Regions from separate parts of the Piscinibacter sp. PDB1-1 genome, predicted to be linked through region 1. Evidence: predicted binding sites of a transcription regulator. Region 1 holds the regulator's gene; each other region holds the start of a gene.

Region 1 (5,212 bases):
CCTTGAACACGCCGTACTGCCAGCCCATGCCGACCAATTGGCCGGGTTTCGGCTCGCTGATCGCCCGACCGTCGAGGCACACCCTCTTACACACTTGATGCCATGCCAGGCCCGCACCCGCGGCCCGGCCAAGCGGAGCAAGCCATGAACGTCAAACGCTTTACAGCGCGCACTTCGCGCGACGCCCTGACCCTGGTGCGCCAGGCTTTCGGCGAAGACGCCGTGGTCTTGTCCACCAAGCCCTGCCCGGAAGGTGTCGAGGTGCTCGCCATGGCCCCCGAAAGCGTGCAGCAGATCGAGCGCCTGTCGGCCTCGTCGATCGCCGCTCGCAGCCAGCCCCAGCAGCCTGCCGGCCGTGCTGCCGCACCGGCCCGTGCCGCCGCGCCCGTGCAAGTGGCCGAGCAGGAAGTGACCGAAGACGTCGCTCGCCTGTCGATGAGCACGCTCTCGTTCCAGGACTACGTGCGTGAGCGCATGCTCAAGCGCCGCCAGGCCGCAATGAACGCGCAGACCGCGCGCCAGCCCGATTCGGGCTTTGCCGATTCGCGCCAGGACCTCGACCCCGACCTGCCCGGCGCGCTCGAACACCGCCTGGCGGTTCGCAATGCCGTCATGCCGCAACAGGAGATGCCCCAGCCTGCGATGCACGCACAGCCCGCGCCGCAACGCGCCGCGCTGCGCGAGCCGCCGGTTCTGCGCGAAGCCGTCCAGCACGCCGCCACTTCCCCTGTGCATGCGCCGATGCATGCACCCATGTCAGCGCCTGCCGCCGTGCCTTCTCTGGCCGATGCATCGAGCGCCGTCAACCAGGCCGCCGCGCGCCGCGAGCAGCAAGACATGATGAATGAGCTGCGCTCGATGAAGGGCCTGATCGAAGACCGCTTCGGTGCGCTCGCCTTCATGGAGAAGATGCAGCGCCAGCCGCAGCAGGCCCAGTTGATCCAGAAGCTGCTCGACTGCGGCTTCTCGCCGGCCCTCACGCGCAAGCTGGTCGAATCGCTGCCTGCCGACGTGCCCGATGAATCCGCCTGGGCCGCCAGCGTGCTTGAGCGCAACCTGCTCACCGGCGAAGCCGAGCACGCGCTCGAAGACCAGGGCGGCGTCTATGCCCTGATCGGCTCCACCGGCGTGGGCAAGACCACCAGCGCCGCCAAGATCGCGGCCGCCTTTGCTTCCAAGCACGGCGCCAACCAGCTCGGCCTGATCACGCTCGACGCCTACCGCCTCGGCGCCCACGAACAACTGCGCGCCTACGGCCGCATCCTGGGCGTGCCGGTGCACACCGCACACGATCGTGCCTCGCTCGAAGACCTGCTGGAGTTGCTGTCCAGCAAGAAGATGGTGCTGATCGACACCGCCGGCATGGCGCAACGCGACACCCGCACCCGCGAGCTGCTGGAGATGCTCTCGCACCGCTCGATCCAGAAGCTGCTCGTCATCAACGCCTCGGCGCAAGGCGAGACGATCGAAGACGTGATGATTTCGTACCGCGCCGCCGCCTGCAAGGGCATCGTTCTCTCGAAGATGGACGAAGCCGTCAAGCTCGCCCCGGCGCTCGACGCGCTGATCCGCCACAAGCTGAAGGTGGTGGGCGTGGCCAACGGCCAGCGCGTGCCCGAAGACTGGCACCGCCTCTCGTCGCACGCCCTGGTGCACCGCGCCATGCGCGTGAACGTGAACCCGGCCTACCGCGTGGAAGCCGGCGACGTGAACCTCATCTTCACGGCCCGCCAGCAGGCGCAACGTGCGCGCCCTTCGCTGCAGGTTTGATTCCGCATTCGATCTGAACGAGCCACCACCCGAACAGAATTTCATGCACGACGCATTCGATTCGTCCTACCCGGCCGACCAGGCCCATGGCCTGCGCCAGATGTTCGCCCACGCCCGCGTGCGCTACGTCCCGGTCGTCGCCAACCCGCACGTCGCGTTCGGCGGCGTGATGCTTGAACGGCTTTGCACCGCCTTTGGCGAGATGGGTGCGCACGTGCTGGTGATCGACGCCAGCGACCGCGCGCCCACGCCCGCCGAGATGGCCGCTCTCGACCTGGGCGTGTGCATCGAAACCTTGTCGCCGCAGGTCTCCTACCTCGCCGCGCGCGGCCTGCCGGTGCGCTATGTGGACGCGCAGGGTTCGACCGCGGGCTTTCTGCAGGCCGTGGCCGATGCCGCGCCGCAGGCCGACGTGGTGCTCGTGCACGCGACCGAAACCGACCTGTGCCGTCTCTTCCCGCGCAGTGCAGCGCGCCCCTTGCTGCTGGCCGACGACCGCCCCTCCAGCGTGACGCACGCCTACGCCGCGATGAAGCTGCTCACGCAGCGCGCCGGGCTGGTGGTGTTCGACCTGCTGCTGTGCGCCGCGCCGACCTCGCCGCGCGCCGAGCGCATTGCCCTGCAACTCGCCACCTGCGCCGACAGCTACATCGGTGCCGTGTTGCGCGACTGGCTGCAGATCGACCCCGCGTCAGACGCCCGCGAGGCCCCCACGAGCGCGCTGCGCCGCTGGGCCCGCGAAGCGCTCGTCAACGCACCGGCCGGCCCGCAGCCGCTGCCGGGCGCTGCGAGCGCCTGGGCGCCACAACACGCCATGAATTGACCTCTCGGAGCCGACCCATGTACACCGCCAAAGGCCAACTCGACGTCAACTCGATGCTCAAGCAGTACAGCCCGCTGGTGCGCCGCCTGGCCCACCAGATGATCGCCAAGCTGCCTGCCAACGTCGAGCTCGACGACCTGATCCAGGTCGGCATGATCGGGCTCACCGATGCCCTGAGCCGCTTTGATGCCGCGCAAGGCGTGCAGTTCGAGACCTTCGCCACCCAGCGCATCCGCGGCGCCATGCTCGACGAGCTGCGCGGCAACGACTACCTCTCGCGCGGCGTGCGCAAGCAGCAGCGCAGCATCGAGGGCGCCGTGCACAAGCTGGAGCAAAAGCTCGGCCGTGCGCCGGCCGAGAGCGAGATCGCCCGCGAGATGGGCGTCACGCTCACCGAATACCAGGAGCTGCTCGGCAAGGTGCGTGGTACCCAGCTCGTTTACCTCGAAGACATGTCGGGCGACGATGGCGACAACGACTACCTCGACCGCCACGTGGCCGACGAAAGCTTCAACCCGCTCGCGCAACTGCAAGACCAGCGCATGCGCGAGGCCCTGGTCGAAGGCATCAAGAACCTGCCCGAGCGCGAGCAGTACGTGATGAGCATGTACTACGAGCACGACATGAACCTGAAAGAGATCGCCGCCGTGCTCAAGGTGACCGAATCGCGCGTGTGCCAGCTGCACAGCCAGTCGATCGCGCGCCTGCGCGTGAAGCTGCGCGAGTGGTAGGCGCGTGTGAGGCACGTGTCAGGCGATTGATACGCGACAAGTAAGCGAGAGGCGGGGCCCCATGCTGTTCCAGGTATTCAAGTCGTCGCGCGGCCAGGCGCCCGTGACATCCGCCGAGCCCGTGGTGGCGCCGCAGACCGATCTGCGCGCCGCCGTGCAGTCCATCGGCAAGCAGGCATCGTCGATGGGCCGCGAAGTGGCCGAAGTGCGGGGCCAGCTCGACGACACCGCCAAGGGCGCGACACGCCAGGCCCAGGCCGTGGCGGCTCTCGCTGAGCAGGTGAGGAGCGTCACCCAGGCACAAGACGACATCCGCGGTGTGACGGCCGGCAGCCTTGATGCCGTGGCGCGTGCGCGCCAGGCCGTCGAGGGCATCGGCGAAGAGGTCAGCCGCATCGTCGACACCTTGCGCAATGTGTCGGACGCCGCCGGGCAGATCACCCAAGTGGCGCTGCAGACGCGGCTCGTGGCGTTCAACGCTTCCGTTGAGGCGAAGCGCGCCGGCGAGGCCGGTCGTGGCTTTGGCGTGGTGGCCGATGCCGTGAAAGACCTGGCCGGCAAGGTCGAGGCCTCGTCCAAGGCCATCATGAGCACCGTGGCCGAGCTCGACGGGCGTATCGAAGCCTTGTCGCGCGAGATTCAGGCCCAGCCGGGTTCGGCCGAGAAGGGCGCCTTCCAGCGCGCGCTGGCCGACCTCGAAGGCGGTGTGTCGAGCATCAACGACGCAGCTGCGCAAAGCCGCACCATCTGCAACGGGCTGAACGGCCAGATGTCGGCCATCGAAGGCGAGATGCACAGCGCCACGCGCTCGCTCGACACAGCCCTGGTGCGCAGCGAATCCTTCCTGAAAGTGTCTGAGCACCTGATCGAACTCGTGGCCGAGTGCGGCTTCGAGACCGAAGACACGCCGTTCATCCAGTCGGCCAAGGAGGCCGCAGGCCAGATCTCGAAGCTGCTCGAAGACGCGGTGCGCACCGGCACGATCACCGAGGCCGAGCTGTTCGACGAGCAGTACAAGCCCATCCCACGCACGAACCCGGCGCAATGCACCACGCGTTTCGTGGACCTGGCCGACCGCCTCTTCCCGCAGGTGCAGGAGCGCGTGCTTGCGAGCCACGCCAAGATCGTGTTCTGCATCTCGGTGGACCGCAACGGCTACGTGGCCACGCACAACAAGGTCTATTGCCACCCGCAGCGTGGCGATGTGGCCTGGGACACCGCCAACAGCCGCTATCGCCGCATCTTCAATGACCGCACCGGGCTCGCCTCGGCGCGCAACGAACGCCCGTTCCTGCTGCAGACCTATCGCCGCGACATGGGCGGTGGCAAGTTCGTGCTGCTGAAGGAAGCCGCCGCGCCGATCACGGTGAACGGCAGGCACTGGGGCGGCTTGCGCCTCGCCTTCAACTTCTGACCGACCATGTGGCCATTGCCTGCGCTGCTTTTGTGGGCGGCCTGCTGGGGAGCTTTTCTGGGCATGCAGGAGGCCGGCGCCCGTGACTGGGCCGCACTGCTGCTGGCCACGTCGATCGGAGCGCTGCTCAGCATCCTGAGCAGCCGCCGGTGGCGCCGCATCATCATGGCGCTGGGCTTCCCGGTTTCCGTTCTTGCGTCGGGCATGGCCGGCAGCGTGCCGGCGTGGGCCTGGCTGCTGCCGCTCCTGGCCCTGCTCACCGTGTACCCCTTGCACGCGTGGCGCGATGCGCCGATGTTCCCCACGCCATCGGGCGCGTTGCTGGGGCTGTCGCGCGTGGTCTGGCTCGACGGCGAATCGCCACGCGTGGTCGATGCCGGCTGCGGCCTCGGCGACGGCTTGCGCGAGCTTCACACGCAGTTTCCTCAGGCACGGCTCGAAGGCATCGAATGGAGCTGGCCGCTGCGCATGGCC
Region 2 (5,212 bases), on a different contig from region 1:
GCCACTTGCAGCTTGGGCATCACGCCCAGTTGGTGCAGGGTGTCGTGCAGCTGGCGGGTGATGAGGCCGAGCTGCTGGAACACCTCGGCCGAGGCGCCACTGGTACCGGGTGCCGGGGCGAGCACGGCCATGTCGTCCATCTTCATGGGTGTCTCCTGGTCAGGCCGCGGCGGCCAGCTTTTGCATGATCTTCTGAACCTTCTCTTCCAAGGTGGCCTTGGTGAAGGGCTTGACGATGTAGCCGGCGGCGCCGTCTTGCGCGGCGCGCACGATGTCTTCCTTGCGCGCCTCTGCGGTGACCATCAACACGGGCAGGTACTTCAGGCTGTCGTCAGCCTTGATGGCGGCCAGCAGCTCGAAGCCGTTCATGTTGGGCATGTTGATGTCGCTCACCACGAAGTCGTACTTCGAGTTCTTGAGCATCGCCAGAGCGGCCACGCCGTCTTCGGCCTCTTCGGCGTTGTTGTAGCCCAGCTCCTTCAACAGCCCGCGCACGATGCGGCGCATGGTGGAGAAGTCGTCGACGATCAGGAATTTCATGTCAGGGTTGCTCATGGCGGGCCTCGCGTGGGTGCTGGACTGTTGCTGTTATCGGGTGTTCGGGCTGGATATTGAGGACGCAGTTGCCAAATCGGCCTCAGGTGCGCTCGCCGCGTTGGCTTGCGGCTCCGCGCCACCGGCGGCGTCGTCGTCGGCCACGGGCAGCTTGCCGAAGAGGCGATCCTCTGCGTCACGGTTCATCACGATGATGCTGATGCGCCGGTTGCTCGGGCTGTTGGGGTCGTCGCGGTCGAAGAGGACGCTTGCGGCCAGCCCTTGCACTCGCAGGATGCGTTCGGGCGGCAGGGCGCCCGCGACGAGTTCGCGGCGTGATGCGTTGGCGCGGTCCGACGACAGCTCCCAGTTGCCGTAGCCCAGCCCGCCGCGGTCGCCGCTGAAGGGCTGCGCATCGGTGTGGCCTTCGAGCGTGAGGCGGTTCGGCACGTCGGTGAGGATGGCGCCGATCTCGCGCAGCAGTTCGCGCATGTAGGGCTTCACGACAGCGCTGCCGCTGTCGAACATCGGGCGGTTCTGCTCGTCGATGATCTGGATGCGCAGGCCATCGGGCGTCATGTCGAGCTTGATCTGGTTCTTGATGGCGCCGAACTTGGGGTTGTTGCTCAGCACCTCTTCCATCTGCTTCTTGATCTGCTCGAGCTTGCCGGCCTCGGCGGCACGCTGCTCGGCGCGCATCGCGGCGAGGTTGATGGTGCTCTTGGTGGTGCTGATGTCACCGCGCTTGACCTGGCCGCCCGAGCGGGTGATGTCGGTACCACCGCCCTTGATCACGTGCGATGAGTCGCCCGAACCCGTGCCGCCCGAGAGCAGCGCCACGCGCAGCGGCGACTGGAAGTAGTCGGCAATGCCCTTCTTATCGCCCTCGGTCGTGGAGCCGAGCAACCACATGAGCAGGAAGAAAGCCATCATGGCCGTCACGAAGTCGGCGTACGCAATCTTCCATGCGCCGCCATGGGCGCCGTGGCCGCCCTTCTTCACCCGCTTGATGATGATCGGCTGCAGCTTCTTCGAATCACCAGCCATGGCTCACTCCCCAGCGAGCGCAGCGAAGCGCCGAATCAAGCAACGCCCACGGATCCGGCTTTGCCGGTCCGTTGGGTGGCGCCCCTTGGGGGCAGGAGCGTGAGCGACTGGGGGGCTCACTTCTTACCCTTTACGTGGGCTTCGAGCTCGGCGAAGTTCGGGCGTTCGGTGGAGTAGAGGACCTTGCGGCCGAACTCGACCGCCACTTGCGGTGCGTAGCCTTGCATGCTGGCAAGCAGCGTGGTCTTGATGCACTGCAGTTCCTTGGTGCCTTCGTCGTTTTTCTGTTCCATCAGGCCGGCGAGCGGCTCGGCGAAGGCGTAGGCCAGCAAGATGCCGAGGAAGGTGCCGACGAGTGCCGAGCCGATCATGCCGCCCAGGATGGCGGGCGGCTGGCCGACCGAGCCCATGGTGTTCACCACGCCCAGCACGGCCGCCACGATGCCGAAGGCGGGCAGGGCGCCGGCGAGGCGGGCGATGGCCGCCGCGGGTGCGTGCGCTTCGTGGTGGTGGGTGTCGATCTCGCTGTCCATCAGGCTTTCGATCTCGTGGGCGTTCAAGTTGCCCGAGACCATCATGCGCAGGTAGTCGGTGATGAACTCGACCACGTGGTGGTCGTTGCCCACCGCGGGGTACTTCTGGAAGACAGCGGATTCGTGCGGCGCGTCTACATCTTTCTCGATCGCCATCAGGCCCTCCTTGCGGGCCTTTTGCAGCAGGTCGTAGAGCAGCGCGAGCAGCTCCATGTAGCGCGCCTTGGTGTACTTGCTGCCCTTGAGCAGCTTGGGAAGGGCCGACAGGGTGGCCTTCAGCACCTTGGGCTGGTTGTTCACGACGAAAGCGCCGAGCGCGCCACCCAGGATGGCCATCAGCTCCGTCGGCAGCGCGTGGATGATCACGGCGATGTTGCCGCCGTGAATGATGTAGGCCCCGAAGATGCACCCCAGGGCGACGCCGTAGCCGATGAGAACAAACATGGTGGTCTGTGGTGGTTGCGTGTGGCTCGCTCGAGGCCTTGCTCCAGCAGAGCCTCAGGGCCTATATCGGCGCGTTCCACCGCCGCTTGAGCGAGTCTGAACGCCAAGGCCCCAAATAGATCGCCGCAACAAGGCGGTGTTCGCAGGCCAAAAAAAAAGCGGACCCATCGGGTCCGCGAGAAGCACTCTCTTAAGTGCCAGGAGGAGACAAGAACCGTGAAACCTGGGGCCCCAAGGTCAGCTTGCGCTGCCCGACCCCCGAGGGCGTCGAATCGATCTTGGTGCGGCCCGGTGCTCGATATGGATCATTTATCGACCACCGCGGCAAAAACTTGAAGGCTCAGTGCATCTGGATGCCGCCCGAGGCCTTGCCCTTGCCGGCGCGTGCCGGCGGGTTGCACAGGCCGCAGATGTAGTGCTTGCTGATCTCGTGCGGGTGGCTCACAAAATGGCCGCCGCACTTGGAACACTTGGTCATGGTGAGCATGCCGTTGTCCACGAACTTCACCAGGCGCCAGGCGCGGGTGACGGAGAGCAGGGCTTCGAGGTTCTGTGCCTTGGTCTGCTCCTGGTAGAGCTGGTAGGCCTTGATGACGGTGTCGATCTCGTCCATCTCGGCAACCTTGTTCAGGTACTCGTGGATGTTCAGGAACAGCGAGGCATGGATATTGGGCTGCCAGGTCATGAACCAGTCGGTGGAGAAGGGCAGCTGGCCCTTGCTCGGCGACTTGCCAGACACTTCCTTGTAGAGGCGCAGCAGGCGCTCGTAGCTCAGGTCGGTCTCGGATTCCAGAACCTGCAGGCGTGCGCCCAGGTTGATCAGCGTGACGGCACGCTCGATTTGCTTGGCTTCGGTGAGGATGCTCTTGCTACGCATGGCGGAATCTCTTTGATCTGGCTCAGGGTGGACGGCGAGCTGTGGCTCAGGCGGCTTCTTGATGGCGGCCGGCCATCAGGATCGACGCGTGCAGGCGGCTGGTGGTGTCGTTGGCAGCGCTCTTGCCGTGATTGGTGAGCAGGCCCCAGACCAGATCGTCATCCATGCGGAAGCGGCACAGCAGCGTGTTGCCGGCGGCCACCTTCATCATCTGAGCAGGCGTCAGCAGCTCGATCATCGCGGCGCTCTCTTCGCTGATGCCCAGGCGGTACAGGGCTTGTTCGCGGTCGCTGCGGATCAGGCTCTGCGCGAGCATCAGGTACGACAGGTTGGCTTCGCGGATTTCGGTGAGGATTTGGTCGGCGTTCATGCTGCGGTTCCTAAGGTTGTCTGCGGTGCGTTGCTTGGGGCTTGTCTTGTAGTCGTTGGGTTGCGTCTCAACGTGGAATGAATTGTGAAGACGCGAACTGGGAGGCAACATCAGGCCGTCTCTGTGGCTTGAGTCCAGCTTCTTCCATGGTGCGTGTCAGACAAGTTCCTACAAGCCTGCGGCGAGAGCGTTTGCGAGCGCGCGCTTCGCAGGGGCTGCCGGGCAATCGCATCAAGGGCGAAGGGCCGGTGTGCGGTAGTTCTTCACGACTGCGTGGATGTCAGCCGGGGCGGCACCCTGTAGGGCAGGTGCGCAATGCGTGGCGGCAAGGGTGTGGCCCCGACGGCGTGGCGCCGTGGTGCGGCCTCAGGCCGGAGCGTTGATCGAGCGGTACTTCTGCAGCGATGGGCCCGAGATGCCCCGCTCGGCGAAGTTCTCTTCGCGGAACAAGCCGGTGGCACGCACGCGAATGGCGCGCTCCGAGAGAAAGCGGTCGAAGCGAATGCCGTGCTTGACGCAGAACCACAAGAGCAGGCTCTCGGAGTGAAGCGCCTCATTCGTCACCGCGCAGAACTCCAGCACCTGCTCGAACCGCGTAGCAAACGCGGCGGCGGCCGATGGCGTGCACAGGGCGAAGCGGTCATTGAGGCCGCCCCATTGCTGCCACAGCGGTGTGAGAGCGGCATGGGGGCCCATGTCGTTCAGGTCGCTTGCCATGCGCTTCGCATCGAACCGGTCGATGTAGAAGAGGTCGGGTCGAACGAACAGATAGTGGTCAGCCCCGCCGTCCTGCTCGGCCAGCTTGTACGACTGGCCCATTGCGTACAGTGACCTGAAGATGTTGCGGCTGCTGGCGTGGCTGTCTCGGTAGTGGTCACCGATGTGGGGGAGGAAAGTCTCGAAGCGGATGCACCCGTCCAGGTCTTCCTGCTTGGTCATCGAGACCTGCCGAAACTCCAGCAGGCCCAGGGAGTCGGTCTCGGGCTTGACGCCGATCTCGCCTGAGCGCGGGTTCTGAAGGCCCGACTCGGGCTGCAGGAACGCGCCGTACAAGCGCACTTCGCCCAGCTGCGCCCACGGAGCGAGCACGTTCTCCAGGATGGAGCGGTGCGTCACCGAGAGCGAGCGGTTGATGCCGTACAGGCAGATGGCGACCCGTGTCATGGCGAATGCCGCTCAGAACTCGCCGTCGCGGGAGATCTTCTCGTAGTAGTAGACAAGTCGGGGGATCATGGCGTCGAAGCGCTCCTGGTCCCGCTTCGATGCGTCCTTGCCGATGCCGAAGAACAGCAGGTCGGCGTGCGAGTGATCGACGAAGAACACGTGGCGCGAAAAGAAGTGCTTGAGGTCGATGAACTCCAGATCGCTTTGCACGATGTTGCGGTAGTAGTCCTGCCCCATCTGGAT
Region 3 (5,212 bases), on a different contig from region 1:
CGGTCATTTCAAATCCGGCCTGGAATGAAGAAGCCCGGCCGAAGCCGGGCTTTCCTCCGAGCGCCCGCAGGCGCCCTCCCCACTTGTATTGATCAGCGCACCGATTAACGCAAGAGCGACAGCACTTGCTGCGGCAACTGGTTGGCCTGCGAGACCATCGCCGTACCGGCCTGCTGCAGGATCTGCGAGCGCGACAGGTTCGCCGTTTCGGCCGCGAAGTCCGCGTCCATGATCCGGCCGCGCGATGCGGTGGTGTTCTCCACGTTCACCTGCAGCGTGGCGATCGCCGCCTCGAAGCGGTTTTGCACCGCACCGTACTTGGCGCGCTCGTCGTTCACGGCGGTCAGGGCCTTGTCGATCACGTTGATGGCGTTGTCGACTTCCTGGCCGATGGAGTCACCCGTCACTGTGCCCGTCCAGCCACCGATGGCGATGCCAGCGGCAGCCGTGCCGGCATTGCTCAAGTCAGCGGTGAACGCCGTTGCCAGGATGTCGGCCGACGAGGTGGAGGTGAAGGCAGCCGTGCCGGTCACAGCTTGCGCAGTTCCGTTGAGGCCTTGCGCGGTGACCGAGATGCGGTCGTAGGTGTTGGTGTTGGCACCGACCTGGAAGTCGAGTGTCTGCGACGAGGTGCCGCTGAACAGTGCCTTGCCGTTGAAGCTCGACGAATCCACCGTGCGCTTGATTTCGTCTTGCAGCTCCTTGAATTCCTTTTGCAGGTTGCCGCGGTCGCCGTCGCTGTTGGTGGCGTTGCGCGACTGCACGGCGAGTTCGCGCATGCGTTGCAGCATGTCGCCCATCTTGCCCAGCGCGCCTTCGGCCGTTTGCGCCAGCGAGATGCCGTCGTTGGCATTGCGGATCGCAACGCTCATGCCCTTGACCTGCGCGTTCATGCGCTCGGCAATCGCCAGGCCGGCAGCGTCGTCCTTGGCGCTGTTCACGCGAAGGCCGGAGGACAGGCGCTGCATCGAGGTCGACAGAGCGCTTTGCGAACCCGACAGGCTGCGCTGCGAGTTCATCGAGATGGTGTTGGTGTTGACAGACATTGCCATTTGATGGCCTCCATGAAGTTGAAGTGACCCCGGCAAACGCCGGCTTTGCTTCTGGCGCTCTTCGCGCTTTCGGCTTGGCCGGTGTCGGTCACCTCGAAGGTCCTGGTACCTCGCCTGTTCGGCTCGGACCTGACACTCTCGGTCGCCTACCCGGTCCACGGGCTCCGGTTGAAGACCCGCTGAGTTGGTTTTCGACGTGCACCAGAAAAACTTGAGTCGCGCAAGTGCGCGAATCGAAAAAAAGCCCGGTGAAAACCGGGCTTTCGTGCGGATGCCGCGAGGGCATCCGGTAGCTGATCAGCGCGACGATCAGCGCAGCAGCGACAGCACTTGCTGCGGCAGCTGGTTGGCCTGCGAGACCATCGCCGTGCCAGCCTGCTGCAGGATCTGCGAGCGCGACAGGTTCGCCGTTTCGGCCGCGAAGTCCGCATCCATGATCCGCCCGCGCGATGCGGTGGTGTTCTCCACGTTCACCTGCAGCGTGGCGATCGCCGCCTCGAAGCGGTTTTGCACCGCACCGTACTTGGCGCGCTCGTCGTTCACCGTGGTCAGGGCGTTGTCGATCACGTTGATCGCGTTGTCGATCGCGGTGCCGGCGTCGGCGCTGGCAACGGTGCCCGACCAGCCGCCGATGGCGATACCGGTGCCGGCAGCGGCCGTGGTGGTGACCGAACCGAATGCCGTGGCGAGGATCGCCGCTGCATCGGTGCTGGAGGCAGCGGAACCTGCCGCCACCGCCGTGCCGCTCAGGCCTTGCGAGGTCACCGAGATGCGGTCGTAGCTGTTGGTGTTGGCGCCGACCTGGAAGTCCATGGTCGAGGTGCCAGCGGCGCTGAAGAGGGCCTTGCCGTTGAAGCTCGACGAATCCACCGTGCGCTTGATTTCGTCTTGCAGCTCCTTGAATTCCTTTTGCAGGTTCGAGCGGTCGCCATCGCTGTTGGTGGCGTTGCGCGACTGCACGGCGAGTTCACGCATGCGTTGCAGCATGTCGCCCATCTTGCCCAGCGCGCCCTCGGCCGTTTGCGCCAGCGAGATGCCGTCGTTGGCGTTGCGGATCGCAACGCTCATGCCCTTGACCTGCGCGTTCATGCGCTCGGCAATCGCCAGGCCGGCAGCGTCGTCCTTGGCGCTGTTCACGCGAAGGCCGGAAGACAGGCGCTGCATCGAGGTCGACAGAGCGCTTTGCGAACCCGACAGGCTGCGCTGCGAGTTCATCGAGATGGTGTTGGTGTTGACAGACATTGCCATTTGATGGCCTCCATGAAGTTGAAGTGACCCCGGCAAACGCCGGCTTTGCATCTGGCGCTTTTCGCGCTTTCGGCTAGGCCGGCGTCGGTCACCTCGAAGGTCCTGGTACCTCGCCTGCTCGGCTCGGACCTGACACTCTCGGTCGCCTACCCGGTCCACGGACCCCGGTCGAGATCCGTTGGGACCTGTTTCGACCGCGTGGCGAAGAACTTGAGCGCTTTGTCGATTCGATCGATCAAACAGAGCGGTCGCAGCCCCCTCTTTTCATTCGCTCACACCTCTTGACGGCCTGCACCAAGTCTGCGGCGCGTCTGAACAGCCACCCAAAGCCCCTTCTATTCAGACCATGGCGCGGAGCGCCCGTCTCTAAAGTGGCCTGGATCAACAAAGCGGATCTCCGCCATGCAACCTCGCTACGCACCGGCTCCTTCGCGCAAGGCCAAGGGTCTTCCGGCCTCCAACCACCTGGCACAGGGGCGCGAACTGCTGCGCCAGCAGAAGTGGGGCGAGGCCGCCAAGGTTCTGACATTGGCGTTGCAGACACGCCAGGCCACTGCGACCGACTGGCTGGGCCTGTCGGCCGCGCGCTGGAAGAGCGGCGACGTACCCGGCAGCATCGAGGCTGCGCGCAAGACGATCGAACTTGACCCGGCCCTGCCCAATGGCTACATGGTGATGACGCAAGGCCTGCTGACCATGCAGCGCTATGCGGAGGCCGTGTCGGTCTGCGATCGGTTCCCGGCGCATGCCACCAAGGACCAGCACTTCCACTTGAATCACGGCATGGCGCTGATGGGCGCGGGCAATGCCCAGGCGGCCGTCGGCGAGTTCATGCAGGCGCTCGCCATCCAGATGGACTACGAGCTCGCCTATGCGTCGCTCGGCACCGCGTTCAAGACACTCAAGCTGTATGAAGAGGCGGTGGAGGCCTTTCGCACCGCCGTGGCACTCAACCCCGACAACCTGCTGGCCCACGCCTTTGTGGCGCACATGGACCAGTTCGCCTGCCGCTGGGCGCAGTTCGACGAGAACCGCCGCAACCTGCTCGACGCCCTGCACCGCGTGACACCCGCGCGCCTGGCGCAGGGTGCCGAGGCCACGCCGTTCGCGTTGGTTGCCATGGATCACACGCCTGACGAATTCCTGATCGCCACGCGGCTGGAGGCACATCGCTTCTCGAGCGGCGTGGTGCCGCTTCCAAAGCGCATCGACACCGACGCCGACCGCCGGCGCAAGCTGCGCATCGGCTACGTCTCGAACGACTTTCACCAGCACGCCACCGCCATGCTGCTGACCGGCATGCTGGAGCACCGGGACACCGATCAATTCGAGGTGACTCTGTACTGCCACAGCCAGGACGACGGCTCGGCCATCCGCCAGCGCATCCGCCAGGCCTGCGACCACTTCGTGGACATAGGCCCGCTGCCGCCGCACGAGGCGGCTCGGCGCATCCGCGATGACCGCATCGACATCCTGGTCGACCTGAAGGGCTACACCAGCGGCAACCGCTTCGGCATCTTCCCGTACCGGGCCGCGCCGGTCCAGGTTGCGTTCCTCGGCTTCCCTGGCACGAGCGGCGCCGACTACATCGACTACATGATCGGTGACCCGGTCGTGACCCCACTGGCGCACGCCGCGCACTTCACCGAGAAGCTCGCGCACATGCCGGTGTGCTACCAGCCGAACGACCCGCAGCGCCCGAAGCCGCGCGCGACCCATCGCACCGAATGGGGCCTGCCTGAAACTGGCTTCGTGTTCGCCAGCTTCAACCAGTGCTACAAGCTCACGCCCGAGGTCTTCGACGTGTGGATGCGCATCCTGCGGCAAGTACCCGGCAGCGTGCTGTGGCAACTCGATGGCGGCGAGCAAAGCCGCATCAACCTTTGTCGTGAAGCCCAGGCCCGAGGCATCGACCCGAGCCGAATCATCTTCGCGCCGCCCCTCGCCCCCGAACATCACCTCACCCGCCTGGGCGTAGCCGATCTGGCGCTCGACATCTGGCCTTGCAATGCGCACACGACGGCCAGCGACGCCCTGTGGGCCGGGCTCCCGTTGTTGACGCTGCAGGGCGAGATATTCGCCTCGCGCGTCGCATCGAGCCTGCTGCATGCGGTGGATCTCAAAGAGCTGTCGTGCCTGAGCGTCCAGCAGTACGAGGAGCGCGCACTGTCGCTGAGCCGAAACCCGGCGGCCCTTGCCACGCTGCGCATGAAGCTGTCGTCAGCGGCGCAGGAGTCTGCGCTGTTCGACAGCCAGCGGTTCTCGCGCGATCTCGAATCCCTGTATCAGCGCATGTGGACGCGGCATCAGGCGGGGCTGCCGGCGGATCACCTCCCCGCAGCGTGAGGGGCAGGCCGCAGGCACGATCGGCCCGCTTCGCTTGCACCCAAAGATGCGCAGCGATTCACGCGCTTATCGCGCGAGTGGCGATCACCCTGCCCACCTAAGCTCCCTTCTCAATGGCGTAGGCGCGAACAGCGGCAATGCGCCACAGACAACTGGAGAGAACGTGACGACAACCAACGAACTCCGCGTCCTGGTCTTCATGACCGGACGCAACTGCGAACAGTACGTGCGCGAGGCCGTTCGGTCGGTGGCGAGCCAGACGCACCGTGGCGTTCACGTTCTCTATGTGGACGATGCATCTGACGACGGCACGCGCGACGCGGCCGCCGCCGCGTTGCAAGAGCACCTGCCTGGCCGCCACACGCTGATCAGCAATGCCACGCGGCAAGGCAAGGTCTACAGCGCGAGCACCCACCTTCGGCCCCTCGTCGACCAGCACGACGTGGTCGCCATCCTCGACGCAGACGACCGTCTCGTCGACCCCGAGGTGGTCGACAAGCTCGCCGCCAGCTACCTGGCCGGCAAGGATGTGGTCTGGACGAGCTATGTCACCGACCGCGGCCGTC

Evidence for each region. Region 1 encodes FliA, which starts transcription of late flagellar genes. Its sites were predicted from a motif close to CTAAAGTTTNNNNNNNNNNNGCCGNTA; they were not measured.
Region 2: motA (flagellar motor stator protein MotA) is a predicted target of FliA. The motif match lies at 2,623-2,649, and genes of this name have one in related genera.
Region 3: AC1KAR_RS18750 (flagellin N-terminal helical domain-containing protein) is a predicted target of FliA. The motif match lies at 2,489-2,515, and genes of this name have one in related genera.

What each region holds. Positions count from the first base shown of each region.
Region 1 covers NZ_JBWVZJ010000001.1:812,982-818,193, reverse strand. Annotated here, with positions in the region: gene flhF (flagellar biosynthesis GTPase FlhF) at 145-1,770, shown strand; gene AC1KAR_RS03640 (MinD/ParA family ATP-binding protein) at 1,814-2,593, shown strand; gene AC1KAR_RS03635 (RNA polymerase sigma factor FliA) at 2,611-3,324, shown strand; gene AC1KAR_RS03630 (methyl-accepting chemotaxis protein) at 3,386-4,738, shown strand; gene AC1KAR_RS03625 (class I SAM-dependent methyltransferase) at 4,802-5,212, shown strand, end outside.
Region 2 covers NZ_JBWVZJ010000003.1:623,704-628,915, reverse strand. Annotated here, with positions in the region: gene AC1KAR_RS18800 (protein phosphatase CheZ) at 1-146, opposite strand, end outside; gene cheY (chemotaxis response regulator CheY) at 160-555, opposite strand; gene motB (flagellar motor protein MotB) at 589-1,581, opposite strand; gene motA (flagellar motor stator protein MotA) at 1,698-2,558, opposite strand; gene flhC (flagellar transcriptional regulator FlhC) at 2,899-3,435, opposite strand; gene flhD (flagellar transcriptional regulator FlhD) at 3,482-3,805, opposite strand; gene AC1KAR_RS18770 (hypothetical protein) at 4,172-4,969, opposite strand; gene AC1KAR_RS18765 (class I SAM-dependent methyltransferase) at 4,982-5,212, opposite strand, start outside.
Region 3 covers NZ_JBWVZJ010000003.1:617,041-622,252, forward strand. Annotated here, with positions in the region: gene AC1KAR_RS18745 (flagellin N-terminal helical domain-containing protein) at 105-1,052, opposite strand; gene AC1KAR_RS18750 (flagellin N-terminal helical domain-containing protein) at 1,362-2,300, opposite strand; gene AC1KAR_RS18755 (O-linked N-acetylglucosamine transferase, SPINDLY family protein) at 2,703-4,646, shown strand; gene AC1KAR_RS18760 (glycosyltransferase family 2 protein) at 4,810-5,212, shown strand, end outside.